One region of the Arthrobacter sp. KNU-44 genome, then DNA from elsewhere that is predicted to be linked to it. Evidence: riboswitches for the same ligand, from Rfam matches in the RefSeq annotation. Region 1 holds a riboswitch; each other region holds the start of a gene.
The links. Region 1 has a riboswitch for thiamine pyrophosphate ahead of ACSVHC_RS12925 (ECF transporter S component). Riboswitches for the same ligand answer to the same signal wherever they lie in the genome.

Region 2: it holds a riboswitch for thiamine pyrophosphate, as region 1 does, so the genes downstream of both, thiD (bifunctional hydroxymethylpyrimidine kinase/phosphomethylpyrimidine kinase) here and ACSVHC_RS12925 (ECF transporter S component) in region 1, are expected to answer to the same signal.
Region 3: it holds a riboswitch for thiamine pyrophosphate, as region 1 does, so the genes downstream of both, thiC (phosphomethylpyrimidine synthase ThiC) here and ACSVHC_RS12925 (ECF transporter S component) in region 1, are expected to answer to the same signal.
Region 4: it holds a riboswitch for thiamine pyrophosphate, as region 1 does, so the genes downstream of both, thiO (glycine oxidase ThiO) here and ACSVHC_RS12925 (ECF transporter S component) in region 1, are expected to answer to the same signal.

Annotation. Positions count from the first base shown of each region.
Region 1 covers NZ_JBPXNG010000002.1:2,545,491-2,553,059, reverse strand. The annotation lists gene ACSVHC_RS12930 (ABC transporter ATP-binding protein) at 1-1,328, opposite strand, end outside; gene ACSVHC_RS12925 (ECF transporter S component) at 1,328-1,957, opposite strand; TPP riboswitch at 2,032-2,168, opposite strand; gene ACSVHC_RS12920 (NUDIX hydrolase) at 2,371-3,117, shown strand; gene ACSVHC_RS12915 (DUF4235 domain-containing protein) at 3,169-3,429, shown strand; gene mnhG (monovalent cation/H(+) antiporter subunit G) at 3,426-3,896, opposite strand; gene ACSVHC_RS12905 (monovalent cation/H+ antiporter complex subunit F) at 3,886-4,164, opposite strand; gene ACSVHC_RS12900 (Na+/H+ antiporter subunit E) at 4,161-4,727, opposite strand; gene ACSVHC_RS12895 (Na+/H+ antiporter subunit D) at 4,724-6,298, opposite strand; gene ACSVHC_RS12890 (Na(+)/H(+) antiporter subunit C) at 6,295-6,750, opposite strand; gene ACSVHC_RS12885 (Na+/H+ antiporter subunit A) at 6,747-7,569, opposite strand, start outside.
Region 2 covers NZ_JBPXNG010000002.1:3,963,666-3,971,234, reverse strand. The annotation lists gene obgE (GTPase ObgE) at 1-173, opposite strand, end outside; gene rpmA (50S ribosomal protein L27) at 318-581, opposite strand; gene rplU (50S ribosomal protein L21) at 642-950, opposite strand; gene thiD (bifunctional hydroxymethylpyrimidine kinase/phosphomethylpyrimidine kinase) at 1,372-2,892, opposite strand; TPP riboswitch at 2,884-2,980, opposite strand; gene ACSVHC_RS19630 (Rne/Rng family ribonuclease) at 3,127-6,258, opposite strand; gene ACSVHC_RS19625 (vitamin K epoxide reductase family protein) at 6,728-7,408, shown strand; gene ndk (nucleoside-diphosphate kinase) at 7,486-7,569, opposite strand, start outside.
Region 3 covers NZ_JBPXNG010000002.1:3,869,553-3,877,121, reverse strand. The annotation lists gene ACSVHC_RS19175 (VOC family protein) at 1-762, opposite strand, end outside; gene ACSVHC_RS19170 (amidohydrolase family protein) at 841-1,935, opposite strand; TPP riboswitch at 2,028-2,135, shown strand; gene thiC (phosphomethylpyrimidine synthase ThiC) at 2,131-3,936, shown strand; gene ACSVHC_RS19160 (alpha/beta fold hydrolase) at 3,961-4,710, opposite strand; gene ffh (signal recognition particle protein) at 4,814-6,379, opposite strand; gene ACSVHC_RS19150 (glucose-6-phosphate dehydrogenase) at 6,531-7,569, shown strand, end outside.
Region 4 covers NZ_JBPXNG010000002.1:3,509,303-3,516,871, forward strand. The annotation lists gene ACSVHC_RS17500 (PHP domain-containing protein) at 1-6, shown strand, start outside; gene ACSVHC_RS17505 (DNA-methyltransferase) at 80-943, opposite strand; gene ACSVHC_RS17510 (DEAD/DEAH box helicase) at 952-2,658, opposite strand; gene ACSVHC_RS17515 (RNB domain-containing ribonuclease) at 2,947-4,461, opposite strand; gene thiE (thiamine phosphate synthase) at 4,499-5,188, opposite strand; TPP riboswitch at 5,215-5,334, shown strand; gene thiO (glycine oxidase ThiO) at 5,326-6,630, shown strand; gene thiS (sulfur carrier protein ThiS) at 6,627-6,863, shown strand; gene ACSVHC_RS17535 (thiazole synthase) at 6,867-7,569, shown strand, end outside.

The sequences.
Region 1 (7,569 bases):
TTGGCGTCCACGAGATGCCCCAGGCGCAGCCGTTCCAGCAATTCGTCCACCCGTTCCTCTCCATGGCCAAGGTGTTTGGGGCCGAACATGAGCTCGTCGAGCACGCGGCCGGTCACGAACTGGTGCTCAGGCTCCTGGAACACGGTCCCTATGCGGGAGATCAGCTGCTGGGCCTTCCACTTGAAGGGGTCGTTACCAGCGCCGTCGCTGAGCCCGACGGCGGCAGTCACCGTGCCGGACACCGGCGCCAACAAGCCCGCGAGGGTCAACGCGAAGGTCGATTTTCCGGCGCCGTTGGGACCGGTGATGGTCAGTGCCTGCCCGGCGAGCACTTCGGCGTCGAGTCCGGACTGCACAGGAAGGGGCGGGATGGTTTTGAACCCGCGGCGCCGTGGCCGTTCGCGGGACACCGCGAGCTCCTGCGTGGCGAGCAGCAGCTCCCCAGCGTTCCGGGGGCCGGCCCCCGAGCCATAGCCTGTTCCTGAACGTGGCCGGGTGGCCGGCACGTACCCGGGCACCCACACGCCCGCAGCAATGAGCATGTCCCTTGCTTGAGCCAGAACCGTGTCCGGATCGCCGTCCAGAAGCACCGCAGGCGTCGACCCTCCCGCGGACGAGGAGCTGCCCGGCTGGAGCACCACGATCCGGTCCACGAGGTCTTTCCAAACCGAGACCCGGTGCTCCACCACCACCAACGTGGCGCCGGTCTTGTCCAGGCAGCGGGCGACGGCATCGCGGACCTCCAGTACGCCAGCGGGGTCCAGGTTGGCGGTCGGCTCGTCCAGGAGGATCAAGCCGGGCCGCATCGCCAGGATGCCGGCGAGCGCAAGGCGCTGCTTCTGCCCGCCCGAGAGGGCCGAGGTCGGGTGGTCGAGCGCAAAGTTGCCGCTCGCACTATTCCGCAGCCCGACGTCGTCGAGCGCTTCATGGACCCGCGTCCAGATCTCTTCCCGCGGCACGCAAAGGTTCTCGGCGCCGAACGCGACGTCGTCGCCCAACCGGGAAAGCACCACCTGGGTTTCGGGGTCCTGTTGCATGAGTCCGGCACGGCCCCGCTGGGCCTTCGGCGAAACGCCGTCCACCAGCAACGAGCCGGTCTCGTCGGCGTCGTCACCTTCCTCGCCCAATACGCCCGCCAAGGCGTGCAGGAGCGTCGACTTGCCCGCGCCCGAGGGGCCGAGCAGGAGCACACGCTCGCCTGGGCGGATGTCCAGGTCGAGGGCGTGGATGGCCTGCGTGGTGCGGCCAGCGTGCCGCCAGCCCCAGCCTTGCGCGGAAATGGCGGCGGGTCGCACAGTAGCAGGGGTGCCGGAATCAGGACTGGGCATCAGGAAAAGACGGGCTCCGAGGCGGCCTTGCGGGACGCGAACGCGCTCAGGACACCGGTCTTGGCCAGGCCGCGGGTCGCGATCCAGGACAGGGCTCCGGCAATGACGGCACCGGAGATCGTGCAGAACACGATGTACGCGAGCTTGTCGACGGGTTCGTAGGCGATGTTCCAGCCCCACGGCAGGAAGGAGTCGTTCAAACCACAGAACAGGCCCGCGCCGGCACCGGCCAGCAGGGACACCGGCAGGTTGAACTTCTTGTACATGAAGGCCAGGAAGATGAGTTCCGCGCCGAGACCCTGGAGCAGGCCCGAGATCAGGACCGTGGTGCCGTACTGCGAACCCATGATGAGCTCACTGGTGGCGGCCACCGTCTCGCAGAAAATTGCCGCACCGGGCTTGCGGACGATGAGCATGCCCAGCACTGCCGGAATCATCCAGCCACCGGCGATCAGGCCGCTCAGCGGCGGGTAGCCGGCAGACATAGGCGTAGCAACCAGAGCCATCTGGTCCCATGCCCAGAAGATCACGCCACCGGCGATCGAGATCAGTGCCGCCACGACGATGTCCACGACGCGCCAGTTGTAACCAGGCTTGGTGAGGCCCGGCCTTGCAGAAATACCAGTCATTTTGTCCTCCTGAGGAACAGGAGGGGAAAGTGTTTCCGGTTGCCTGCGAGCGGCTTCCGCCGCGCCGGTCCGGACACTATGAGAACTCGACTCCCTTGCGCCGGTACTAGCCGGATCAGGTTCGAGGGTCTGCGGCTGTCCGCACTCTCAGCGCCCGTCATCCGTACCGCATTGCTGCGAGCCCGACGGCGGCGCTCCCCTGTCGTTATCAATCCACCCTTTTGGGCGTGGTTCAGTTTACACCTTGGCGGGGTTGCGGGCGCTGTGCTGGCCTACGCGGAACGGTCACACGACGGATTCTGCTGGATCACTCGCCGGCCGGACGCGGGCAGGGCCCGGAATGGCGCGGGCGGGCGCAGAAGCTGGGAGAATGATCCAGCAGAATGTGACGCAACGCGGGCAAAGGAGCGGTCTTGGCAGGCATTGACGAAGCGAACAGCACCACGGTGGCCGAACCTAGGCTCGCCGCGAGCGTGATCCTGGTCCGCGAGGCCCCCGTTCACACGGTTCAGTCAGACCCGGAGGTTCCGGCGGATGCCGGGCGCGGCCTGGAGGTGTTCGTGCAGCACCGCGTGACCACGATGGATTTCGCCGCGGGCATGGTCGTCTTCCCCGGGGGACGAGTGGACCAGGCGGACAGCTCCGGCTGGGACTTCGAGGACGACGTCGTCGAGCGGCACACCGCCGCATGGCACCGGAGCAGCATCGCCGTCGAGCCCGCTTCGGCCCGGTTCAACGCCGGCCGGGTGCTGGCGGCCGCACAGCGCGAGGTGTTCGAAGAGGCCGGGCTGAAGCTCGACGCCGCCACCCTCCGCCCGTGGGCCAACTGGGTCACCCCCGCAGACCAGCCCAAGCGCTTCGACACATACTTCTACCTTGCCTGCCCGCTTTCCGGTGCCGAACCAAGGCACCAAACCACGGAAGCGTCATCGTCCTTGTGGATGCCGGTCCGCGGGATCCTGGATGCCGAAGCCGCCGGAACCCTTAAGCTCATGCCGCCCACGTTGGCGCTGCTGGATGAGCTCCTCGCTCTCGGCACGGTGGAAGCGATACTGGCCGAGGACCGTGACATCGTGCCCGTCCGTCCAAAGCCTGGAGCTTTGGAGGAGTTCTTCCGGCTGAGGCGCCAATCCCCAACCGTTGCTCCGGAACTGCCCTGAAGTGGGGTTAGGCTGGGGACGGTCCTGTTTCCTCCCGCAAGGAGTCCCGGAATGAACCTCCTCATCAAGCTGCTCGGCACTGGCGTCAGCATCGGCGCAGGCTTTGTCGGCACCAAGATCGTCAATGCGTTGTGGGAAAAGTCCACCGGCAAGAAGCCTCCCAAGGGTCACGACGACATGGAGGCAAGCCTGCGCTCGGCGCTGACCTTTGCGCTGATTTCGGCGACCGTCAGCGCAGTCATCCAGGTTTTCGCAAGCCGCAGTACACAGCGCGCCATCTCGCGTTTCTCGAAGACGCAGGACATCGTCTAGGCTGACGGCCCGCCGTCCCGGCCGTTCGCCGCTGGGCTCCCGCCGTTCCCGGTGTGGGGCATTGCCGGTCCCGTTTCCTGAGCTTTCTCCGCTGCCCGTTGACCGGCAGCCCGCAGCACCACGGCCTCAAGTTCGTCTATGCTCAGCAACTCGCGGTGGAGGTGCTTGGTCCGGTAGCCTGCGCGGCCCACCATGTGTGCGGATACGGGCACGGTCAGCAGCTGGAAGATCCAGGCCACCGCCAGGATCGGCCACACCCACCATTCGCGCATCTGCAGCCCGATGGCCGCCAAGACGAGGAACAGCCCCAACACTTGCGGCTTGGTGGCCGCGTGCATGCGGCTCATGAGGTCCGGGAACCGCAACAGGCCGATTGCCGCGCCCAATGACATCAGCGCACCAACAATCAGCAGCACTGCGGTGACCGCATCGATCACTGCGTCAACTCCGGTGGCATTAGGAGTCATTGACCTGTCCCCTTCGGTCGGCCACGAAGCGGGCCACCGTCACCGAGCCAACGAACCCGATCAGCGTCAGCGCGACGAGCAGCACGAGGTTGTTGAGGTGCCTGTTGACGGCCATGTCGATGGCCAGCGCGGCGCCCAGTATGGCGAGCAGGACGTCCGAGGCAAGCACCCGGTCCAGCAGGGACGGCCCGACGGCGATCCGGTAGATCGCGCCTGCCGCCGCGAGGCTGAGAATCACCGCCGTGACGATCAGCACGATGTCTTTCATGAGCCAACTCCCCTCGTCGCAGGCCAGCCTTCGGCCTGGAGTGCGTCCATTTCCGCTCGGGTACCCATGATCCGGATCAGCGAGGCCTCCGTGTCCTGGACTTCCTTGCGCAGCTTGGCGGTGTCCACATCGTTGCGGACATTGAGCCCGTGGATATAGAGCGTGGACGTTGAGCGATCCACCTCCACCACCAAGGAACCCGGAATCAGCGAAATCACGTGGCCTGTGGCGGTCATTATGAGGTCGGAATGGCTACGCAGGGGAACCGCGACCACGGCATTGGTTACCGAAGGCCCCCGGAATACCGCGAGGTACATGACTTGGAAGCTCGCGGCCACCACTTTGGCAAGGAACACCCCGGCGAAAGGAATGGCGCGCAGCACATTGAATCGCCCGCTGAGCTCCACAGGAGGCAAGTAGAAGACCCTGGCTACCACCACTGCGATCAGCGCACCGAACACCAAGTTGCCCGGGCTGAAGTCCCGCCAAAGCGCACCCCAGACGACCACTAGCCAGACCAGTAGGGGCAACTCGGTGCGGAACGAAATCCGCTTGCGGCTCACTTGCCACCTCCCGGCACCGGCGCAGCGATCTCCGGAACCTTCGCATTCCCGCCGAGCACGGAATGGATGTACGCAGTACGGTCCAGCATCTGTTCCGCGGAGTTTCCGGCCAATTGGAACAGTGGACCGGCGAAGACGGTCAGCGCCACGCCAAAGACCACCAGCGCGGCAGTTGGCCCCACCATGGTCCGCGGAAGCAGGCCGACTGCTGCCGTGTCCTTGAGGGCGGCGGCCGGGTATTCCGCGTCCTCGGGCTTCCGCCAGAATGCGCGGTTCCAGACCCGGGCAATTGCCAGCAAGGTCAAGAGGCTCGTGACCACGCCGCCCACCACCAAGGTAATGGCCAGGGGTGTCCCGAGGGCGATGCCTGCCTGGAGGAGCCCGAGCTTGCCCAGGAACCCGGAGAAGGGCGGGATTCCCGCGAGGTTCATCGCTGGAATGAAGAACAAGAGCGCGAGGAGCGGAGACAGCTTGGCGAGCCCACCGAGCCTGTCCATGGACGAGCTGCCCCCTCGGCGCTCGATCAAGCCGGTCACCAGGAACAGGCTCGTTTGGACCGTGATGTGGTGGGCCACATAGAAGACCGCGGCAGCAAGCCCCGCAACGGAAGCCATGGCCAGTCCGAACACCATGTAGCCGATATGGCTGACCAGGGTGAAGGAGAGTAATCGTTTGATGTCGCTCTGGGCAATGGCGCCGAGAATGCCCACCAGCATGGTGAGGAGCGCTACCACCATCAACGGGGTATTCAAAGTGTCGCCCGGGAAAAGGAGGGTCTCCGTGCGGACCATCGCGTAGACGCCCACCTTCGTGAGCAGGCCGGCGAACACGGCAGTGACCGGTGCCGGCGCGGTCGGGTACGAGTCAGGCAGCCAGAAGGACAGCGGGAACACGGCAGCCTTGATGCCGAAGGCCACGAGCAGCATGACGTGGAGCAGGTTCCTGGTGCCCGGATCCAATTCGGCCAGCTTGATGGCGAGATCCGCCATGGTGATGGTCCCGGTGGCTCCGTAGATCATCGCGATGGCGATCAGGAACAATACCGAAGATACAACCGAAACCACCACGTACGTGACCCCGGCGCGGATGCGCGGACCGGTGCCGCCCAGCGTCATGAGCACGTAGCTCGCGGTCAGCAGGATCTCGAAGCCCACGTACAGGTTGAAGAGGTCACCTGTGAGGAAGGCGTTCGAGACTCCGGCTACCAGGATCAAGTAAGTCGGGTGGAAGATCGACACCGGCGCCTCTCGGTCGCCGTCGGCCATGCCCTGGCCGGTGGCGTAGATGAGCACCGCCAGGCTGATGACCGAGGAAACCACCAGCATGAGCGAGGAGAACTGGTCCACCACCATCACCACGCCAAACGGCGGCTGCCAGCCACCCAGGGTGACGGATGCTGTGCCCGTGGTCCATACCGAGGCAAGGAGCCAGCATTCCAGGAGCAAGGTCAGGGACAATAAACCGATGCTGACCGCGCGTTGGGCCCGCGGATTCCTGTTCAGGGCGAACGTCAGGGCGGCGCCGAGGATGGGAAGTACGACGGCGAGCGGCGCCAAGCTGGCGATGTTCACTGGAGGCCCCCTTCCTTGGCTGCTTCGGTGACTGCCGTAACCGGGAATTCGGACGTTTCCTCAGGAACCACGGAGTCGTCTTCGGCGTCAAAGCTGGGTGTCTTCGCCACACGCCGGTCTTCGGCGTCGTCCTGGATGTCGTCTTGACGTGCCAACGCCCATGTCCGGTAGATGATGCCGAGCATGAATGCCGTCACCGCGAAGGAAATCACGATCGACGTCAGGATCAAGGCTTGCGGCAAAGGATCGTTGTAGTCGCGAGGATCCGTCGATTTGTTGAACAGCGGGGCCAGCCCGGCATATCCGCCCGTGGCGAGGATCAACAGGTTGGTTGCGTTGGCCAGGAGCATAAGCCCCAGGAGGACGCGCGTCAGGCTGCGTTCCAGGATCAAATAAATTCCGCAGGCATAGAGCACTCCCATGACGATCAACAAGGTCAAGTTGACGCTCATGGGGTCCCCTTCCCTGGCGTAATAGTTGCTGTGGTTGCCGCAGTTGCGGTTGCGGTGGCGGCTTCGGACCGGGAATCCCGAGCGTCTCCGCCGGCGGTCTCTTCGAAGTGTTCGTCGATCTCGGCTCCCAAGCTGCGCAGCACGTCCAAGGCCAGCCCTACGACCACGAGGTACACGCCGATGTCGAAGACCGTCGAGGTCACGAACTTGATGTCACCGAACAGCGGTAGCCAGAACCCGATGATGGCACTTTGGAACACTTGGCCGCCCAGCAGCAGCGGGACGAAGCCCGCCGCGGCCGCCGTCGCAAGACCGGTTCCCAGCAGCATGCCGGCGCTGATCGGTGCGGCTTCCCGCAACTCGAACCGTCCGCCTGCCAAGTAGCGGATGGTCAGGGCGAGTCCGGCCGTGAGTCCGCCGGCGAAGCCGCCTCCAGGAAGATTGTGTCCCGCCAGCAGGAGGTACACCGAGAACACGATCATCGAGTGGAAAATCAGCCGCGTGACCACTTCGAAGATGATGGAACGCCGTTCCGGTGCCAGGGTTCGGCCGGCCACGAGCCAAGGGTCCGTCAGGGAGCCCGCGAACTTGCGGACGAGTGCCAGCGAGGCGTCGTCGCGCGAACTGCCCCCGGCGGCGGCGCGCCTTCCCACCGTGCCCTCGGGAATCGTGGCGGCTTTGTTGAGGCGCTCACCCCTGCTGCGGACAAAGATCAAGCTCGCGACGCCGGTAGCGGCGACTGCCAGCACCGAGATCTCACCGAAGGTGTCCCACGCCCGGATGTCCACCAGCGTCACGTTGACCACGTTGAGTCCGCCG
Region 2 (7,569 bases), 1.4 Mb from region 1:
AGCAAAGTGGTGGTCTGGGCATCAACGCGCAAGATGACGTCGCCGCCGTTACCGCCGTTGCCGCCGTCGGGTCCGCCCAGGGGCTTGAACTTCTCGCGCTTAACAGAGACACAGCCGTGGCCGCCTGTTCCGCCGGATACGTGAAGTACTACCCGGTCTACGAAGGTCGCCACGTGTTTCTCCTCTAACTGGAAATTACTGCTTGAAGTGCGTGTTGCGGGCTGACGCGCCGCCGCCCGCACTAGTAAATTCTAGTGCGGTTAAAAAGACAGGTGGAGCGGGCCATACGGCCCGCTCCACCCGTTCAGAACGTGTTATTACTCTGCAGCTGCAGCAGCAACGATGTTCACTACGCGACGGCCGCGGCGAGTTCCGAACTCAACCGCACCTGCCTGCAGGGCGAACAGGGTGTCGTCGCCACCGCGGCCGACACCGGCGCCCGGGTGGAAGTGGGTGCCGCGCTGGCGGACGATGATCTCGCCTGCGGAAACGACCTGGCCACCGAAGCGCTTTACGCCGAGGTACTGGGCGTTGGAGTCACGACCGTTGCGAGTGGAGCTCGCGCCTTTTTTATGTGCCATTTGAAATGCCTGCCTTTAAATTCTGGGGAATCTGTTGAAAACCTGAACAGCAACCAGTGGTTACTTGATACCGGTGATCTTGATCTTGGTGAGTTCTTGACGGTGACCCTGGCGCTTCTTGTAGCCGGTCTTGTTCTTGAACTTCTGGATGACGATCTTCGGACCACGGAGGTCTTCGAGGATCTCAGCCGTAACCTTGACCTTGGCCAGATCCGCAGCAGCGGAGGTGACCTTGTCACCGTCCACCAGGAGCAGTGCGGGCAGCTCAAGGGTGCTGCCGGCTCCACCGGGGACGCGGTTCAGGGTTACGTAGTCTCCAACGGAAACCTTTTCTTGGCGGCCGCCTGCGCGGACAATCGCGTACACCACTTGGGCACTCACTTCTCTCGACGTTTATTACTAAATTTGCGTGCGGAACCCCGATCCGAAAACGGGCCTGGTTCACGCTGTGCCTCAACGCCGTGGACTCCGGTACGGAATCCATGAGTCATCCCTCGAATAGTTCCAAATGGAAGGTAAGTTCCAAATGAACGGTTTCTAGGGGCATAACCCAAGTGTTGGCGTAAGCACCGAAGATCTAGATTACGCTAGTTTCGCCTTCGGCTGCAAATGAGGCCAGGTCCGGAGGCTGCCACGTGATGGCTGCCACAGACTGGCTATGTCGCCATCCGGTACCGTGCCCGTCCACCTTACCCTGCCTGCGGGGAAAAGCTCGGATCCTGACGCCGACACGCAGCAGCGCCCGCCGGAACAGGCGCTTCATCCGGCGCTTCCGCGCCAGGAACCGGGATCAGCCGTGCAACCTTGGAGCATCGAAGAACGCCGTTTCATACCGGCAGGATTGGGTGAAAGCCTCCATCATTGCCGTGCGCTCCCCTGGCGACGCGGCCTGCGCAGCGGCATCCGTGATGTCGATCGCCTTGCGGGTGGCCTCGGCGAATGCTTCGTCGGCGTACGTGCGCAGCCAGTCCGCGTAAGGGTGCTCGTCCGACGCTCCCGCCTGAATATAGCCAAGGTGGAGCTGCTGTCCCACTTCGGCGTACAACCAGTAGCAGGGAAGCACGGCGGCCAGCAGGACTGCATAGCTGCCCGACGCCGACGCGGCCAGCAAGTGGTCCACGTAGGCCTTGGTGACTGGACCCAGTTCTCCGCTTACCTGGCGTCCGCTGAGCCAATTCCGGTGCAGCTCGGACTCGACTTCAAGGCACATCTGCGAACCGCGGGCCCAGAACAGCTGTTCGGTTTCGCTGGGCGCGAGGGCGCTTGCCCGCGCCAGGACCCGGGAATAGCCGTTGAGGTAGATCGCATCCTGCGAGAGGTAATAGCTGAACTGCGCTTCGCTGAGGCCGCCGGTTTGCAAATGCCGGATGAAGTCCAGGCCATAAATGGCCGCGAGTTCCGTTTGGGCGGCGTCCCACATCCGGACGGCAAAGTCCCCCGGATGAAGGTCCTGCTGGAGCGCGTGGAAATGATGGATCGGCCCATTGCCCTTCCCCACTTCCAGCACCTCGGACTGGGTCAGCGCCCCCTGAAGCCAGGGCTTGACTACGCGCAAGGCAGACTCCCAATCGCCGAGCCGTGCCTTGGCCGTCGCCATGGCCGACGACAGGGAACATCCCGTGCCATGGCTGTTGCGGGTCTCCACGCGTTGACCGGCGAATTCCACCACGTCCTGGCTCAGGACTCCTTCGGTGTTGACCAGGGCGTCGGGGCAGCCCTCTCCCTGCAGATGGCCGCCCTTCACCAGGACGGTGTTTCCGCAGGCTGCAGCCAGGCGTTTGCCTTGCTCCAACGCTGATGCCCAGTCAATGGCAACAGGCTCGCCAAGCAGCATGGCCAATTCAGGAAGGTTGGGGGTCACCAGGTCAGCGAGGGGCAGAAGTTCCCGCAGCGCGGTTTCAGCGGACTCCGCCAGGAGCCGGTCGCCACTGGTCGCGATCATCACCGGATCCAGCACGACGACGGCGGGGCGCGCCTCGCCGAGCCAGCGACGGACTTCGTGGATGACGGCCGCGTCCCCGAGCATGCCGATTTTGACCGCATCGACGGTGATGTCGTCGCTAATCGCATCCAATTGCTGGCGCAGGAATTCCACGGGAGGCACATGGACGGCCGTGACGCCCTGCGTATTTTGTACCGTGAGCGCCGTGATCACGGCCATGCCATAGCCTCCGTTGGCCGCAATGCTCTTGAGGTCTGCCTGGATCCCGGCACCACCCGAAGGATCCGAGCCGGCAATGCTGAGGACCCTCGGGATAGCTCGCTGGATGGCCTTGAGCGGGTAGACGGCTGATTGCGCTGAAACAGTCATGCAAGACATCCCTTCGCCGGTGCTAACCGGACAGGTTCAACGGGTCTGGTCTCAGCCGGCTTGGTGCGCGGCACCCCGTGTCAGTCCCCTAGCTTAACCCGGATCACGCCTCGCCCGCTGAAATCGCCCTTTGCAACCGGATTCTCGGAGTCCGGTGAATTGGCCGGCAACGCCGAAGCCCCGGTGGTTTCCACAGGAGCGGAAACGGCCGGGGCTTCGGGCAGGAAACTGCGGTTAGAGTTCGGACTTGGGCACGCCGACCCCGAGGATGATCGGTTCCGCTGCCGCCGTCGACTTGGCTGGAGCAGCGTCCGTCGCCTTGGCCTCGTGCGCTGCCCCACCGGAGGCGGCCGCGGCAACCTCGTGGTGCTCAACGTTGGTGGCGTTGGCGGCACCCTGGGCCCGGCTGGCGCTGCGGTTGCGACGGCCTCGGCGTCCGCGCGAACCCGCTTCCGGGGATTCTCCGCTTGCAACGGCCGCGGGGGTCCCCGCGGGCGCTTCCTCGGCCTCAGTTGCCGTCGTCGCAGTGTCGGGAGCTTCTCCGAGGCCCGCGAATGCCTGTGCCAAGAGGTCCAGGCTCATGGCAGGTGCACCACTCGCTGGCTCCTCTTCGTGGTGGACGAAGGGCAACGCAACTTCCTCGCCGCCGAATCGCAGCACAGGCTTCGAACGTTCCTCGCTACTCGAAGCAGCAGCAGGAGCCTGGGCCGGGGGTGCCTGGACCGGGGTTGCTTCTGCTACGTGCCCGTCGGCGAGCAATTCCGCCGTGTGGTGGAGCTCGTCGTCGTGCAGGTGGGCTGCGTGGGCTGCCGCCGCGATGGTGGCAAGGGCTGCGCGGGTGGCCGCCTGGCGGTTCGGATCGGTGGATTCCACGCTGTGGACCGGCACAGGTGGGGTGATCGGGAGTTCGGCAGTTCCCTGACCGGTGCCCCTGCCGCGGCGACGCTTGCGCTGCTCGGGGCGGACGGTCGGCTGTGACTCCGTGCGTGGGTGGTGGTGTTCAGCTGCCACCACGTTGGCCCGACGGTGCTCCACAGGCTCGTCGTGCGTGACGATTCCCCGACCGGCGCAGGTTTCGCACTGCTCGCCGAAGACTTCCAGCAGGCCCGTGCCCATGCGCTTGCGCGTCATCTGGACCAAGCCAAGGGACGTCACTTCGGCGACCTGGTGCTTGGTGCGGTCCCGGCCGAGGCACTCGACCAAGCGGCGCAATACGAGATCGCGGTTGGATTCCAGGACCATGTCGATGAAGTCGATGACGATGATTCCGCCGATGTCGCGCAAGCGCAGCTGACGGACCACTTCCTCGGCAGCCTCAAGGTTGTTCTTGGTGACGGTTTCCTCGAGGTTGCCACCGCTGCCGGTGAACTTCCCGGTGTTGACGTCAACAACCGTCATGGCCTCGGTGCGGTCGATGACGAGCGAACCACCGGAGGGCAGGAAGACCTTGCGCTCCAATGCCTTGTGGATCTGTTCGTCAACGCGCCATGCCGAGAAGATGTCCTGATCCGAGGTCCACTTTTCGAGGCGTCCCACCAGGTCCGGCGCCACGTAGGTGACGTAGGCTTCGATGGTGTCCCAGGCTTCGTCGCCGGAGACGATGAGCTTGGAGAAGTCCTCGTTGAAGACGTCGCGGACCACCTTGATGGTCAGGTCCGGTTCGCCGTACAGCAGTTCCGGCGCCAAGATCTTGGTGGACGTGGACTGGCTTTCGATGCCTTCCCACTGGGCCCGCAGGCGGTTGATGTCGTGCGTCAGCTCTTCCTCGGAAGCACCCTCCGCGGCGGTGCGAACAATGACGCCCGCGTTCTCCGGGAGGCGGTCCTTGAGGATCTTCTTCAGGCGGTTGCGCTCGACGTCGGGCAGCTTGCGGGAGATACCGGTCATTGACCCGCCCGGTACGTACACAAGGTAGCGGCCTGGGAGCGAAATCTGGCTCGTCAGGCGTGCGCCCTTGTGACCCACGGGGTCCTTGGTGACCTGGACCAACACGGAATCGCCTGATTTCAGGGCGTTTTCGATCCGGCGCGGCTTGCCTTCCAAGGTGACGGCATCCCAGTTGACTTCACCGGCGTACAGCACGGCATTGCGGCCGCGTCCAATGTCGACGAACGCGGCTTCCATCGACGGCAGCACGTTCTGGACCTTGCCCAGGTAGACGTTGCCGATCAGGGAATCCTGCTGTGTCTTGGACACGAAGTGCTCTGCGAGCACGCCGTCTTCCAGGACACCGATCTGGATCCTGTCGTCGCGCTGCCGAACGATCATCTGGCGGTCGACGGACTCACGGCGGGCCAGGAATTCGGCCTCGGTGATGACCTGGCGGCGGCGGCCGGTCTCGCGGGACTCGCGGCGGCGCTGCTTCTTGGCTTCAAGGCGAGTGGAGCCCTTGACGCTCGTGACGCGGTCGGAGCTGCTGGTGGACTCAACGTGTGCGCGGGGGGCACGGACACGCGTGACAGTGTTGGGGGGATCGTCGTCTCCGCCACCCGTCAGCTCCAGGTCCTGATCGCCACGACGACGGCGCCGACGCCGGCGGGAGGTTACGCCCTCTTCGAGGATTTCCTCGGTGCCGGCTTCTGTCTCGTCCTCGGATTCCGCGGACGTTTCTTCTCCCGTGGCTTCATCGCGCTCGTTGCCCCGGCGTCCACGACGCCCACGGCTGCGACGGCGACGGCGGCTGCCGGCTTCGTCCAGTTCGTTGTCCTCGGAAACTTCTTCGGCGTCAGCCTGCGGTTCCTCTTCGACGACGGCCGGCCGGGCAACGGCGCTCAAGTCCGGCGCCTGGAAGATCATGGACGTGACGGAGCCAGGTTCCATGAACAACGAAGCGATCGGGCTTGCGGCTTCCGCCTCGACGGACGGTTCCCCGGTGGTTTCCTCGAGCGCGATTTCCGCGACCACAGCGTTTTCTTCGCCCGGCGCAACCTCGGCAGGCGGTGATTCAACCGGGGCTTCCTCGGCGACGGGTTCGGGGCTCTTCGCCCTCGTCGCACGACGGCGGCGGACCGGCTTCTCGGAGGCAGCTTCGGCTTCTGCCGCTACTTCAGGCTCGACGGCGGCGGCAGCCTTCGGAGCCTCGCCACCTTCCGTGGAAGCTTCTTCGGCGAAACCTGGCAGCGGCTCGGAAGTTTCGACCTTCTTTCGAGCCCTTGTGCGCCGGACGGGAGCCTTGGGCGCTTCGGCGTCCGTCGCTTCGGTGAGCGGCTCAGCGGCGGCTGCGGCAGCTCCGGCGTCGGGGGCTTCATCCGCGGTAACCGTCTTCGGTGCAGCCTTGCGGCGGGTGCGGGTGACCTTTTTGGGTGCTTCAGTGGTCTCGGTGGACGCCGCATCTTCGGCGGCGGCTACAACTTGCTCGTTATCCATATGTGGCAACACTCCTGCCCTTGCGCAACCGCCACATCCGGTGCCCAGAGAGGCAATATTGTCAAAACCCGCAGGCGTTGACAGAAGTCAGTAGTAGTCTTTCCGGTTCGCACCAGCATGGGGGTGCGGCATCCACGGAAAGCCGGCTTCGCTCCAAACCCGTTGTTCTAATGCCACAACCAGGTGCCGTCCATTGTCACTGCGGCGCTACCGGGGATCATTGGATCCTGGGCATGCCCTGCATATGGCTGGCGGTCTTGGGAACAAGATACCGGACCGGATTCCGCATGTGGATCGGCTTCCGGCCATGTTCATTCTCTCACACGCCCGCACTCCCGGCAGGAAGCACGCCCTGAAAGCTTCCGTGCCGCCGCGTTCGCTGGACGCGTCCTCCAGCCTCCGCGGCTAGAATCCTCCCAAGAGCAGTCCCCGGTCCCGCGCCGGGCCATCCAGAAAAGGACAGCCAACCATGCCGAGCCCCGCCAGCCCGAACCTGGCCAATAACGATGCCCGCTCCCTCCGGCACGAGATAACCGGGAGGAGCCCCGACGGGGCCATGCCACGCATGGTCCGCGACCGCCCCTTTGCATGGCTTCTCCTCGCCACCGGCGCCATTGCGTGGCTGGCATCCGGGGCTCTTGTGCTGGAAAAGCTGCAGGTTCTCCAGGACCCCAACCACATCACGGCCTGCGACCTCAATCCGTGGGTCTCCTGTGGCAGCGTCATGAAGACACCGCAGAGTTCGGTTTTCGGTTTCCCCAACATGTTCATCGGCATTGTCGCCTTCGCCGTGATCATCACCACCGCCATGGCTATCTTTGCCGGGGCCAAGTTCGCCCGCTGGTACTGGATCGGGCTGCAGACGGGCGTCACACTCGGCTTCATCTTCATCGTTTGGCTATGGTCCCAGGCACTGTATGTCATTCACATCCTGTGCCCGTTCTGCATGGTGGTGTGGGCATGCATGATCCCGCTCTTCGTTTTCGTCACCATCCGGAACGTGGCGCAGGGGGTCATTCCAGCCCCCGCAGGCCTGGCCAAGATCCTGAGCGAATCCGGTTGGATCATTTCCGCGCTGCTCTACGTTGGCGTGATCGCGAGCATTTTCTTTGCCTTCATCAATGTCTTCATCGGTACGTCCGGTTACTGAAGTACTTATCCCATTAACAGCGGAAGGGCCCTTGTTCACTTGAACAAGGGCCCTTCCATGTTGGTCTTGGCGGGAAGCTACGCGCCGAACCAGATCTTGATCTCGCGCTCGGCGGAATCCACCGAGTCGGAACCGTGGACCAGGTTCTGCTGCACAGCCAG
Region 3 (7,569 bases), 1.3 Mb from region 1:
GACGTCGTCTCCTGACGGAACCTCGATGACCACCTCGCCGAGGCCGAGTGTGTCCTTGCGCGGACCTGCACCGCGGCTGTTCCAGACATTCATGGCCATGTGGTGGTGGTAGCCGCCCGCGGAGACAAACAAGGCCTGACCGTGCCAGCCGGCGGTCTGCTCGAAGCCCAGGGTGTCGACGTAGAAATCATGGGCGGTCCGCACGTCGCCCACCTGGAGGTGGACATGCCCGACGCCGGCGCCGGCCTCGTGCTGGCCCGCGACCGCGGCTTCGCTCAGGTATTGCTGGAGGTAGCGCTGCGGCGGGAGCGGCAGGCTGTCCATGACGACCGAACTGCCGTTCCACTCCCAGCCTTCGCGGGGTTTGTCGTAGTAGAGCTCAATGCCGTTGCCCTCAGGGTCGGTGAAGTAGAAGGCCTCGCTGACCAGGTGGTCCGCACTGCCGACGAAAGCGTGGGGCTCGTATTGCGCGGCGGAGGCAACAGTCGCGGCGAGCGAGGATTGGTCTTCGAACAGCAGAGCCGTGTGGAACAGTCCGGCCTCCCCGCGACCCGGAATCTGGAGCCCGGACGCCGGCGCGAGGTGCACCAACGGCTTGCCGAGCCTGCCGAAATAGAGCCCGCCATCCTGTTCGGCGACCACGTCCAGCCCCAGCGCCCGCTGGTAGTAGTCGCCCATGAGCTTCATGTCCCCCACTTTGAGCATGACAGTACCCATGGTGAGTTCGGCAGGAAGGAGATCCTGGCTGGATGCGATGGTCATGTTAAACTCCCGGCTTTTTGTGGCGCCGCCCTTCGGCTACCTCTATCTATCTAAATTACTTGAAGCTTCAATTTATTCCTAATGCCCGGCGTTCCCTGAAATATGTCCCCTCAGCACGGTGCATCGCGGATTCAGCACCACCTCAAGGGACGCGCGGGGATCGTTTGCGTAGAGCACGACGTCGGCACTGGCACCTTCGCTGATGGCGTCGGCCCCCAGCCACTCGCGTGCGGACCAGCAGGCGGCATCGAGGGCGGCGGCCGCCGGAAGGCCCGCGCGATGCAATTCCAGGATTTCCTCACCGATCCGGCCGTGCTTGATGACGCTGCCGGCATCTGTCCCGGCGTACACCCGCACTCCGGCGTCGAATGCCTCGGCGACGCGTTCATGCCTGCGCTCCCACAGCATGGTCATGTGGGCGGCGTATCGCGGGAACTTCGCTTCCGCCTGCTTCGAGATGTCCGGAAAGGTCGCAATGTTGATGAGGGTGGGGACAATCGGCACATCCTGGTCCAACAGCCGGGGAATATGGTGCGGCAGGAGGCCGGTGGCGTGCTCGATGCAGTCGATGCCGGCGTCGAGCATGTCGTCGATAGTCCCTTCGGCGAAGCAATGGGCAGTTACCCTGGCTCCCTCGTCGTGTGCCGCGGCGACGGCGTCCTTGACGATGGCGGCCGGAAAGGACGGGCCGAGATCCCCGGCGGAGCGGTCGATCCAGTCCCCGACGATCTTGACCCAGCCGTCTCCGGACTGCGCCTGCTTGCGCACCGCCTCCGCCAGATCCTCCGGCTCGACTTCTTCGGCCAGCCCGGGGATATAACGGCGTTGCCTCGCGATATGCCTGCCCGCGCGGATGATTCTCGGCATGTCCGTGCGGCGCTGCAGCCACCGCGTGTCGCTTGCGGATCCGGCGTCGCGGATCAAGAGCGTCCCGGCGTCCCGGTCCGCCGTCGCCTGCAGGCGCGCAGTCTCGTCGTCGACGGCCCCGCCCTTGCCCAAGCCAACATGGCAGTGCGCATCGACAAGGCCGGGCAGCACCCATCCGGCCAGGACGACGTCCGGTGCGGCAGCAGGCCGCAGAAAGGTCAACCGTCCGTTGACCGACCAGAGGCCGCGACGTTCCTCCTCCGGCCCGGTGAGGACGGTGCCGCTGAATTCGATGATTTCCGCCATGATTCCACCCTAGACTCCGACGCCGTCGCCGGCCCCGTCACAGCTGTCCTGGTCACATCTGTCTCAGGAGCTCTCTGCTGTGGTAGCTTCGTCTACGACCACACGGGGGCCCTTGCAAGGGCTGAGATCAGGCTGACGCAGCCTGCGACCGTTGAACCTGTCCGGGTAATGCCGGCGAAGGAAGTGAGTAATCCTTTGAGCACCAAAGAATCACAGCTGAGCCCTATCCAAAACGGATCGCCGCAAGAGGTGACACAATCCCTCAAGTCGCATTCCCTCGCGTTCCTGGAGGATGCCGAGACGGGAATCCGGGTTCCGGTGACTGAAATCGCCCTGGAGCCGTCCCCCAACGGCGAGGCCAACACGCCTTTCCAGGTGTACCGGACTGCAGGGCCCGGGAGTGATCCTGTGGTCGGCCTCGAGCCGTTCCGGAGCGAGTGGATCGAAGCCCGCGGTGACACCGAGGCCTACAGCGGCCGCGAACGGAACCTGCTCGACGACGGCAAGTCGGCCGTGCGCCGCGGCGCCGCCTCCGCAGAGTGGAAGGGCGCACAACCGGTGCCCCGCCGCGCCGTCGACGGCAAGACCGTGACACAGATGCACTACGCCAAGCAGGGCATCGTGACGCCCGAAATGCAGTTCGTTGCACTTCGCGAAAACTGCGATGTGGAACTCGTCCGCAGCGAAGTCGCCGCCGGCCGGGCCATCATCCCCAACAACATCAACCACCCCGAATCCGAACCGATGATCATCGGCAAGGCCTTCTTGGTGAAGATCAATGCCAATATCGGCAACTCGGCTGTCACCAGCTCCATCGCCGAAGAAGTGGACAAGTTGCAGTGGGCCACGCAATGGGGCGCCGACACAGTGATGGACCTGTCCACGGGCGACGACATCCACACCACCCGCGAATGGATCATCCGCAACTCCCCCGTGCCGATCGGCACCGTGCCCATCTACCAGGCCCTCGAGAAGGTCAACGGCGAAGCCAACAAGCTCACGTGGGAGATCTTCCGCGACACCGTCATTGAACAGTGCGAGCAGGGCGTGGACTACATGACCATCCACGCCGGCGTGTTGCTGCGCTACGTTCCGCTGACAGCCAACCGCGTGACGGGCATCGTTTCCCGCGGCGGCTCCATCATGGCCGGCTGGTGCCTGGCCCACCACGAGGAAAACTTCCTCTACACGCACTTCGACGAACTCTGCGAAATATTCGCCAAGTACGACGTCGCGTTCTCGCTGGGTGACGGCTTGCGTCCGGGAGCGACGGCGGACGCCAACGACGCCGCGCAGTTCGCCGAGCTCGACACGCTCGGGGAGCTCACGAAGCGGGCGTGGAAGTACGACGTGCAGGTCATGGTGGAGGGCCCCGGGCACATCCCGTTCCACCTCGTCCGCGAGAACGTCGAGCGGCAGCAGGAGTTGTGCGACGGCGCACCGTTCTACACCCTCGGCCCGCTCGTGACCGACGTTGCACCGGGCTACGACCACATCACTTCGGCTATCGGCGCCACGGAGATCGCGCGCTACGGAACCGCGATGCTCTGCTACGTCACCCCGAAGGAACACTTGGGCCTGCCCAACAAGGACGACGTCAAGACGGGCGTGATCACCTACAAAATCGCCGCCCACGCAGCCGACCTTGCGAAGGGACACCCCGGCGCCCACGAACGCGACGATGCCCTGTCCAAGGCCCGCTTCGAGTTCCGCTGGCGTGACCAGTTTGCGCTGTCGTTGGATCCGGTCACGGCCGAAGCGTTCCACGACGAGACGCTCCCGGCGGAACCGGCCAAGACGGCGCATTTCTGCTCCATGTGCGGACCGAAATTCTGCTCCATGCGCATCAGCCAGGACATCCGCGACGAATACGGCTCGGCGGATTCCCAGGCGGCCATCGCGGAAATGTACAGCGGGATGCGCGAAAAGAGCGAGGAATTCCTGGCATCCGGCGGCAAGGTCTACTTGCCCGAGCTCGAGGTTCCCGCAGGAAAACGTTGAGCGACGTCGGAAAGCCTGAACTAATCAGGAAGCTTGCACTGATCCGGCGCGGCTGACATCCGCGATGAAGGACCGGATCATCCGGTCTCCTTCAACTGAATCATGAGGCCGGTGTCCTCCAGCCGCAACGCGGTGGAGGGCACCGGTTTCCTGCAAGTAGCCGGCGATCTCTTCGTAAAGGGGTTCCCAACCACCGGTCAGGACAAGTGTGGGGACACCGGGCACGATATGCAGGGGCGCTTCCCAAGGCGGGGCCTGGAGCCGCAGGCGTCGGGCGGTACGACGGGCCTCCGGGGTACTGAGAACGGCCGCCTCGGAGGAAAACGCCCTCCGGACGAATTCGCGTTGGTAATCGTCATCGCTGAGTTCGTGCCGGATCCGGAACAACGGCTCCATGAGTGCCCGGTAAGCCGCGGTAGCGGGCAACTCAGCCGTCAATGAAAGACAAGCCGGTTCCACCAGCACGAGGGACCGGACTAGGTCGGGCCGCTCCACCGCGGCCAACATGGCTGAAATCGCGCCTTGGGAGTGCGCTACGATATGGCCTCCACGTGCGGGGCCGGAACCTGACGCGGCCTCCCGCCCTCCGAGGCACTCCAGGATAATGTCCACGTCGGCGGCAACATCGGATTCCAGAGGCTCGGCCTGCGCATCAAAGCCGTGGCGTTTCAGGAACAGTGCATCGTACGCCAACGCCATGCCGTGCTGTTTCGGCCACGCGGCAGCGCCGAATGTGCCTGCTCCATGGACGAACACAACGCGCTGCTTTTGCATTCCCCCAGCCTATGGCACGGGGCTGACAACCCAACTCACTAGCAGTTGATGCCGTTCTGAGCCGTCAAAACGACACCTACTGCTAGCTAGTTGGGTGGGATAGCTACTTACCGAGGAACTTGTCGAAGCCCTTGGGCAGGTTCAGCTGGGAGGGGTCGAAGTCGCCGGTACCCTGGCCGAAAGCCGCGCCGGTGCGAACGGCGTTCGCCCGCTTGTTCTCGGCGTCGCGCAATTCCTGGGCCGCCTTGGCGGGGTTTCCGGAACGGGCCTTCTTCTTGGGTGCGTTCTTGCTCGCCTTGCGGGAACCACCACCGAGTCCGGGCATGCCAGGCATCCCGGGCATTCCGCCGCCTTGGGCCAGCTTCTTCATCATCTTCTGGGCTTGCGCGAAACGCTCCAGGAGGCCGTTGACCTCGGAGACGTGGACACCGGAACCACGGGCGATGCGGGCACGACGGGAACCGTTGATGATCTTCGGAGCCAAACGCTCATGCGGGGTCATGGAGCGGACAATTGCCTCCACGCGATCGATTTCACGCTCGTCGAACTGCTCCAGCTGCTGGCGGATGTTTTGCGCACCCGGCATCATCATGAGCATCTTCTTCATGGAACCCATGTTGCGGATCTGCTGCATCTGGGCGAGGAAGTCGTCCAGGGTGAAGTCTTCCTGGTCGGCGAACTTCTTCGCCATCCGGGCCGCTTCATCCTTGTCCCAGTTCTTCTCGGCCTGCTCGATCAGGGTGAGAACGTCACCCATATCGAGGATGCGGGAAGCCATGCGGTCCGGGTGGAACAGTTCGAAGTCGTCGAGGCCTTCGCCGGTGGACGCGAACATGACCGGCTTTCCGGTGACCGACGCAACCGAGAGGGCGGCACCACCGCGCGCGTCGCCGTCGAGCTTTGACAGCACGACACCCGTGAAGTTGACGCCTTCATCGAAGGCAACCGCCGTGTTGACGGCGTCCTGGCCGATCATGGAGTCGATCACGAACAGCACTTCGTTCGGGATGATCGCCTGGCGGATGCGGCGCGCCTGGTCCATCATTTCGGCGTCGACGCCGAGGCGTCCCGCGGTGTCGACAATCACGACATCGTGCAGCTTCTGGCGGGCCTCGTCGACGCCGGAGCGCGCGACGGCGACCGGGTCGCCGGTGGGAACATCCAGATCCGAGGTGGTCCCCGGGTGCGGCGCGAAGACGGGAACTCCGGCGCGTTCACCGACAATCTGGAGCTGGGTCACGGCGTTGGGACGCTGGAGGTCGGCGGCAACCAGCACGGGGCTGTGGCCTTGGGCCTTGAGCCACTTGGCAAGCTTGCCCGCGAGGGTGGTCTTACCCGCACCCTGCAAACCGGCGAGCATGATGATTGTGGGGCCGGTCTTCGCCATTCGGATACGGCGGGTCTCGCCGCCCAGGATCTCCTGGAGCTCCTCGTTGACGATCTTGACGATCTGCTGGCTCGGGTTCAGGGCCGCGGAAACCTCGGCGCCCAGGGCGCGTTCACGGATGCGGGCTGTGAACTCGCGGACCACGGGAACGGCAACGTCGGCGTCCAACAGGGCACGCCGGATCTCCCGGACGGTGGCGTCGACGTCGGCCTCGGTGAGGCGGCCCTTGCCACGGAGATTCTTGAAGGTTGCTGTCAACCGGTCAGAGAGTGAATTGAACACGCGCCGTGCACTTCTTTCAATGGTCTACGAATGGCGGCCGTTCCGACGCACCAATATCTTGACGATTCCTGCCCCAAACAAATCTGACTCAACTGAGGGACTCGACTATCTAGGGTACCAAGACGCGCCTGCAAGATGGCATGCTGGCACAGTGACCAGCAAAACAAGAGTAAATACGTTGCTCATCCTAGGTGCCTCCGGAGATCTGACGGGCCGATTGCTGTTGCCGGGCCTGGCCAGGCTCGTGGCCGGCGGCCTCGCAGACGGGCTGAAGCTTGTCGGAGCCGGCTCCGATCCGTGGACGCCCCAGCAATGGAGCCAACGCGTCAGTGCTGCGTTCGAGGAGGCCGCCAGCGGCGCAGGCGCCGCGGGCAAGAAAGCAATCGCGGCCCTGGAGAAAAGCACTGATTACCATCAACTGGATGTCACGGCCGACGGCCAGCTCGCGACACTCCTGGCCGGGCTTGAAGCACCAATCGCCGTCTATTTCGCTTTGCCCCCGCACATCAGCCAGAAGGCCTGCGAGGTCCTCACCGCCAAGGAACTTCCTCCCGAGACAAGCTTGGTGCTGGAGAAACCCTTCGGATCCAGCTCCGAATCCGCCCGGGACCTCAACAAGACGCTGGCCGCTTTGGTCCCGGAGGACCACATTCACCGCGTGGACCACTTCCTTGGCAAGGCCACCGTGTTCAACATCCTGGGCTTGCGCTTCGCCAACAGGTTCTTGGAGCCTGTGTGGAACCGGGACCACATCGAGAAGGTGGAGATCATCTTCGACGAAGACCTCGCACTCGAAGGACGGGCCCGCTATTACGACGGAGCCGGCGCCCTCAAGGACATGATCCAGAGCCATTTGCTCCACATCATGGCATTGCTTGCCATCGATGCCCCTTCAAGCATCGGCGAGCGCGATCTCCGCGACGCGATTTCAACGGTGCTGCGTGCGAGCAGCATCACCGCACCGTACAAGAAGTCCACCCGTCGGGCGCGCTACACCGCCGGCCGGATCGGCGACCGGGACGTGCCGGACTATGCCGCGGAAGCGGGCGTGGATCCGGCCCGGGAAACCGAGACGCTCGCAGAAGTCGAAGTGGGAATAGACACGTGGCGCTGGAAAGGTGTCCCCTTCATCCTGCGGTCTGGAAAGGCGTTGGGTGCCGCGCGGAAGGAGGCGATCGTCACCTTCCGTC
Region 4 (7,569 bases), 960 kb from region 1:
CGCTGACGGAAGCCCCGCGTGGCCCAACTGACTCGCAGTTGTTGTCGTTTACAGGCGTCAAAACGACAACAACTGCGAGTCAGTTGGGGTAGAAGGTGGCCTTGCCGTCTAGTCGCTTGCGCATCACGTCGATGGCCGGGGCGTTCTGGTCCACGCACACGAACCTGCGCTCGAGCTTCGCCGCGACTGAACCAAGGGTTCCTGAGCCCGCGAAGAAGTCGAGGCACCAGTCTCCTGGCCGGCTCGATGCCGTGACGATGCGCCGGACCAGGCCTTCCGGCTTTTGCGTCGGGTAGCCGGTCTTTTCCTTGCCTGTCGGGGAAACGATGGTGTGCCACCAGACGTCCGTGGGAAGCTTCCCAAGTTCGCGTTTGGCCGGCGTTACAAGGCCCGGCGCCATGTACGGCTCACGGTCGACCTCGGCGTTGTCGAAGTGGTACTTTGCAGGATTTTTGACGTACACGAGGATGTTGTCGTGCTTGGTGGGCCAGCGGTTCTTGGCGCGTGCGCCGTAGTCGTAGGCCCAGATGATCTCGTTCAGGAAGCACTCGCGGCCGAAGATCGAGTCCAGCATGACTTTGGCGTAGTGCACTTCGCGGTAGTCGAGATGCAGGTACAGGGTGCCGTCGTCGGCGAGCAGGCGCCAGGCCTCCACGAGCCGGGGTTCCAGGAAGGACCAGTAGTCGCTGAACGCGTCGTCGTAGCGGTGCAGGGCGCCCTTGATGGTGTCATAGGAGCGTCCCTTGAAGCCGACGCGGTCGCCGTCGCCGTCGGCGTTGCGGACCATGCGCGTTTCCTGGCGGCTCTGGACCCGGCCCGTATTGAAGGGCGGGTCCACGTAAATCAGTGTGAAGGCGCCGTCCGGCAGCGTCGGGAGGAAATCCGCGTTGTCCGCGTGAACCACCAAATTGCTGCCGTCCGGCGCCCAAACAATGTCAGTCATTGAGGCCGTTAAGCCTCGGTGCTCTCGCCGGACGCACCCGAAGCCGAGACCACTTCGCCGTTGCGGCGGCGGGTGCGGGAACGGCGTGCGCGGGAAGGCTTGTCCGAGCCCTCGCCGGACTGCGGCTCGGCAGACTGGGCCGTTGCCTCAACGGGGGCTGCTTCGCCTTCGGACGTACGACGGCGGCGGGTGCGGTTGCGTCCGCCCTCACCGTCTCCTTCGCGGGACGGAGCATCGCTGGACTTGGTACCGCGGCGTGCACCTTCACGGCCACCATCACGCCCGGCGTCGCGTCCCGTGCGTCCACGCCCGGAATCGCCGCCTGAACGGGAGTTCTTCTTGCCGGTCTCGCCCAGGTCTTCCAGAACCTCAGCGTCGACGCCGGCGAGGGTGCGCTTGTCGCGGGGCAGGCGGCCCTTGGTGCCCGCGGGGATGTCCAGTTCCTCGAAAAGGTGCGGCGACGACGAGTAGGTTTCCACGGGTTCCGGGTAGCTCAGGCCCAGCGCCTTGTTGATCAGGCCCCAGCGCGGCATGTCGTCCCAATCGACGAACGTCACGGCCGTGCCCTTGTTGCCTGCGCGGCCGGTGCGGCCAACGCGGTGCAAGTAGATCTTTTCGTCTTCGACGCATTGGTAGTTGATCACGTGCGTGACGTCATCGACGTCGATGCCGCGGGCGGCGACGTCGGTGGCCACGAGGACGTCCACCTTGTTGTTGCGGAAGGCGCGGAGAGCCTGCTCGCGGGCGCCCTGGCCCAGGTCACCGTGGATGGCGGCGGCTGCGAAGCCGCGGTCCACGAGTTCCTCGGCAACCTTGGCTGCGGTGCGCTTGGTCTTGGTGAAGATGATGGTCCGGCCGCGGCCGCGGGCCTGCAGAATGCGGGCGACGACCTCGACCTTGTCCATGCTGTGGGCACGGTAGATGAGCTGGCGGATGTCGCGCTTGGTCAGGCCTTCGTCGTCCGGGTCGGCGGCACGGATGTGCGTGGGCTGCGTCATGTAGCGGCGCGCCATGGCGATGACCGGGCCAGGCATGGTGGCCGAGAAGAGCAGGGTCTGGCGGACGGCGGGTGTGCCGGCAATCAGGGTCTCGACGTCCGGAAGGAAGCCGAGGTCAAGCATCTCGTCTGCTTCGTCGAGAATCACCATGCGAACGTTCTTGAGGTTCAGGTGCTTCTGCTTGTAGAGGTCGATCAGACGGCCGGGAGTGCCGACAACAACCTCGACGCCCTTTTGCAGGGCTTCGATCTGGGGCTCATATGCGCGGCCGCCATAGATGGTGGCGATGCGGGCGTTGCGCTTCCGGGACGCCGTCTGGAGATCGTTGGCCACCTGAACGGCGAGTTCGCGAGTAGGAACAATCACGAGGGCCTGGGGTGCACCCGGGACAGCGAGCTTGTCGTGCCCGGCGTCGTCCGGTCCGACGACCCGCTGCAGTGCCGGAATGCCGAATCCGAGAGTCTTTCCAGTACCGGTCTTAGCCTGGCCGATGATGTCGTGACCGCCTAGGGCGACCGGGAGCGTCATGGACTGGATGGGGAACGGGTGGGTGATTCCGGCGTCGGCGAGGGACTCAACGATGTCGGCGCGGACGTTGTAGTCGGCGAAGGTCTTTTCTGCGATCTCGTGGGGTGTTTCGTCCGAGGAAATGGTTTCCTCGGGTTCGATTGTTTCGGTTCCGTCGGTCAGAACTTCATGGGTGTGCAATTCACTCACAGTGGAGTTTTCCTTATTCATTTGGGCTGCGCTGCGTGCTCAACGGTTGTGGCAGGGCCGTTCCGGAGCACGGATGGGCGCAAGCAAATCCAGTGGAAGCCGATCGCGGGCTATCTAAATACTGGCACTGGGGACCAGTTGGTGTATCTCAAGATCGCGTAGGGGCGGGCTTGTTGATGTCAAAAAATTAACTGAATCAACGACCGGGCATCCATTACTACTCACTCAGTCTAACGTCTGGGCGCGATAATCCCCGGATCCCGGTCCCGGGCCTGCGAACGGAGTGCGCTACGGGATCAGTTCGAAGGTGATTTGGCGGGTTGCAATGTCCGCGTCCAGCAGTTTCACACGGACCTTAGTGCCCGACTCCATTTCGCCGTCGCAACGAGCGGTGACTGCCGGCTCGGCGATCTGGACGATGCCGTAGGGGCCGTGCGGGGCTCCGTTCCCATTGCCATTACCGTTGTTGCCATTGGCGCTGTTCCCGTTACCGTTTCCGTTGTTCTTGGCGGGCTTCGATCCGGAAATCACTACGGCGTCGAATTCCTGTCCGATGTGGTTCACCAGGAGCGCTGCCTCCACCGTGTCCAAGGCCAGGCGTTCCATTTTGGCGGCAAGCTGGTCGGAAGACGCCATGATCACCGGCAGGGTCGGCAAAGCATTCCGGGCCCATGCAGGGATCTCTGTTCCATTACTCAGAGCTTCGCAGATGACCAGCACAAAACGATCGACAAGCCGGCGCAACGGCGCGGTGGTGTGGGCATAGGGTGCCCCGATGGCTGACTGCATGACGCTGCCCGGTACCTCGCCGTCGAAGGGTGTGTAGCCGGCACCACGGAAAAGCAGCCCTGCTGAATGGAGGATGGCCAGTTGCCGGGGGTCCTTGGCATCGAGGGTCCGCAGGTACGCTCCATAGCTCGTCCCCTCGGTCCAGGGCTTGCCGAGCGCCCCCGTTTGCCGTTTGAAATGGAGCAGCGAGCGCTCATCGGGGGCCGGCATGGTGCGCAAAATCCCCACTTTGCCATCGAGCATCAGCTGGGCGGCGGCCATCCCGGTCATGAGCGAAATCTGGGCGTTCCAGTCCTCAACCGGCAGCGAGGGGGCTGCGACGATCCTGTACCCCCCGCCGTCGGGCAGTTGGACGATTTCCTGTTCAGGCATGTTCAGGCTTGCGCCGCCGCGGCGGCGTTCGAGTTCCACCCGCTTGAGCCCGACCTCCTTGAGCAGCTGCAGGATGGGATCAGCCCTTCCGGAATCGATCTCCGCCTGCACACCCTTGTAGCTGAGTTTGGCGCGGCTGCGTACGCTTGCCCGACGCACGGAGACGGTGCGGAACTCTGCCTCGGCATCGAGTTCGAAGTCCCACACGAACGCGCCGCACGTCTGGCCGGCCAACAGGCTTCCGGCATGCTCGCTGATGATCTCGGGGTGCAGCGGTATGCGGCCGTCCGGGGCATAGTACGTTTGCCCGCGGTGGCGGGTCTCGGCGTCGAGCGCTCCTCCCGGGGGTACAAAGGAGGGCACATCGGAGATGGCGTAGAAAACCCTGTAACCATCGCCGGACCTGTCTATAAAGAGGGCCTGGTCGAGATCCGTGGAAGAAGCCGGGTCGATCGTGATGAATGGAACATCCGTGAAGTCCTGCGCCGGCAGGGCGTGTCCGGAAACCGCGGCTTCAGCGTCGCGCAGCGCTTCAGCGGGATAACCTGCGGGCAGCTCGAGTTCAGTCCGCAGCGCCGCCAGCGCTTCCGCAAGCTGGTTCGACGTTTCGCTGACATTCGGGGCTATCCGCTGGTGTGACACGAAAGTCAGGGTAACTCCAAAATCTCGCGGCGTCTCGCTAGGCCGCCGCTGCGTCCAGGGCAGCCAGGAGCGCCTGGGCAGCTGCCGTCGGATCCTGCGCTTCGGTGATTGCCCGCACCACCACGATGCGGCTGGCGCCGGCCCTAACTACCTCTTCCACGTTGCCGAGATCGATCCCGCCGATCGCAAACCAGGGGAGCACGACGCCCCCGACGGTCTCTTCGTCTGCCTGCTTCACCGCGTTGGCAGCGTACTTCACCAGATCGAGCCCGACGGCGGAGCGTCCCGGCTTCGTGGGGGTGGCCCACACCGGCCCGACGCAGAAGTAGTCCAGGCCGCTGCGGCCAGGCGACGCGGCGATGGCGGCGTCAATCTGTTCCGGCGTGTGCGTGGAGAGGCCGATGATGGTGGGGTCGTGGAGCAATTTCCGGGCAGAGCGCAGCGGAATGTCCTTTTGGCCGATATGGAACACCGGCGCGCCGGAGAGGGATGCTACGTCCGCGCGGTCGTTGACTGCCCAGAGACGGCCGTGACGATGGGCCACGGATTGCAGGATCTCCAGGAGTTCGAGTTCTTCCGCCGCTTCAATCGTCTTGTCGCGCAGCTGGATGATGTCCACGCCGCCTTCGAATGCGGCATCGACAAACTGCTCAAAATCACCCTGTGGTTTGCGGGCGTCGGTGCAGAGGTACAGGCGGGCGGTGGTGTGGACATCGTGCTGGGTCATGGAAACAGAGTAGTTCCTCTAAACTGGGCAGGTACCGCGGGAGCCGCGGCGGCAGTCACAATCGCCGCGCGGCTGAGAGGGCTTCAGCGCCGACCGCTTGACCTGATCCGGCTAATACCGGCGTAGGGAAGGACTCCATGGACGAAGTGAACAGCCAGCACGAACCCCTGCGCGCGGATGTCGCGGTGATCGGGGGCGGTGTCATTGGCCTCGGCATCGCGTGGGAAGCCCGCAGATCCGGCCGTTCGGTTGCCCTCATCGATCCCGCACCAGCCAGCGGCGCTACGTTCGCGGCGGCGGGAATGCTGGCGCCGGTCAGCGAATTGCACTACCAGGAAGAGGACCTCCTGGAGCTAATGCTCGAATCGTCGGTATTGTGGCCGGACTTCGAACGCAATGTGACCGGCTCGAGCATCGGCCGCAGCACGGGTTACCGTACGACGCCGACCCTCGCCGTCGGCGCGGACGCTGCGGACCGCCGGGCGCTCGCCGATCTCCGGGATGTCCAGCTGGCCAATGGCCTGGTGGTGGAATCCGTGCGGTTGCGCGAGGCGCGGGAGCGTGAGCCGCTGCTGAGCCCGCAGATTTCCTGCGCCTTCGACATCCCGGGCGACCACCAAGTGGATCCACGCCGGCTTTCGGCCGCGATTCTGGGCGCGCTGGCAGACCACCAGCCCGGCGATTCCAGCTGGATTCCGGGGGCCGATGACGGTTTTGCGATCCACGACACTGCGGCGGGCCTCCTGTGGGAGGACGGGCGCGTCGTCGGGGCCGTGCTCGGCTCAGGAATCGAAGTGCTCGCCACGGAAACAGTGGTAGCCAACGGACTGGATGCCGCCCGCTTGAACGGCCTGCCGGAGGGATTGTCACTCCCGCTGCGTCCGGTCTATGGCGACATACTGCGGTTGCGCGTCCCGGAGCACCTGCAACCCCTGGTCACCGCCACGGTCCGGGGAATGGTGCGCGGAGTGCCCGTCTATATCGTGCCCCGCGACGACGGGACGGTGGTGATCGGCGCGACGCAACGTGAAGACGGCTTGTCGGCGTCCGGGGGATCGGCCAACCCGGTGTCAGCCGGTGGTGTGTACCAATTGCTCCGCGACGCCCAGGTACTTGTCCCGGCTGTGGCCGAACTGGAACTTCTGGAAGCAACTGCCCGAGTGCGCCCGGGCACTCCGGACAATGCACCGCTGCTGGGCCGCGTGGAAGGTCGCGAAAGAACCGTGCCCGGCCTCATCGTGGCCAGCGGCTTCTTCCGCCACGGCGTACTCCTCACTCCGGCAGCGGCGAAGATCTGCGTCGGGCTCATGGACGGCACCGCGGATCCCCGGTGGAACAAATTCCGCCCGGACCGCTTCTCCCACCAGCTTTCAGCGGCACGGGCCTCAACAGACGGCCCATCGGCCGGTACCTCAAATCCCCTTCCGAAGGACCACGCATGAACATCAAATTGAACGGCGCAGACCACACACTGAGCGACGACGCGTCTGTCACCACCCTCGTCAGCCACGTCACCGGACGTGTTGTGGACTCCAGCGGCCAGGCGGCTGACGGACGCAAGATCGGCGTCGCCGTCGCACGCAATTCCGAAGTGGTCCCGCGCAGCCAGTGGGCTGCCACCGCGCTCGCAGAGGGCGACGAACTCGAAATCGTTACCGCAGTACAGGGAGGCTGAACCATGACGACAGCAAGCACACACGAAGCAAGCACCCGAACCGACGCCCTGGTGATCGACGGTGTCGAGTTCGGCTCTCGCCTCATCATGGGCACCGGCGGAGCCCCGAGCCTGGACGGCCTGGGGGCGGCGTTGCTGGCCTCGGGCACCGAACTCACCACCGTTGCCATGCGGAGATACTCGCCGACCGAAACAGGTTCGCTCTTCCAGTTGCTCGTGGACCATGGCATCCGTGTCCTGCCCAACACGGCCGGCTGTTTTACCGCCAAGGATGCTGTCATGACAGCCGAGCTTGCACGGGAGGCGCTGGAAACGGATTGGGTGAAGCTCGAGGTCATCGCCGACGAACAGACGCTGCTGCCTGACGCAGTGGAGCTCGTGGACGCAACGGAGAAGCTGGTGGACCGCGGCTTCAAGGTCTTCGCCTACACCAACGACGACCCCGTGCTGGCGCTTCGATTGGAAAACCTCGGAGCCACAGCGGTGATGCCCTTGGGCGCGCCTATCGGCACCGGACTGGGCATCCTGAATCCCCACAACATCGAACTCATTGTGTCCCGGGCTTCTGTGCCGGTAGTACTCGACGCCGGCATCGGAACCGCGTCCGACGCCGCACTCGCCATGGAGCTCGGTTGCGACGCCGTGCTGCTGGCAACCGCGGTGACCCGTGCGCAGAACCCGGTGCAGATGGGCGAAGCCTTCAAAC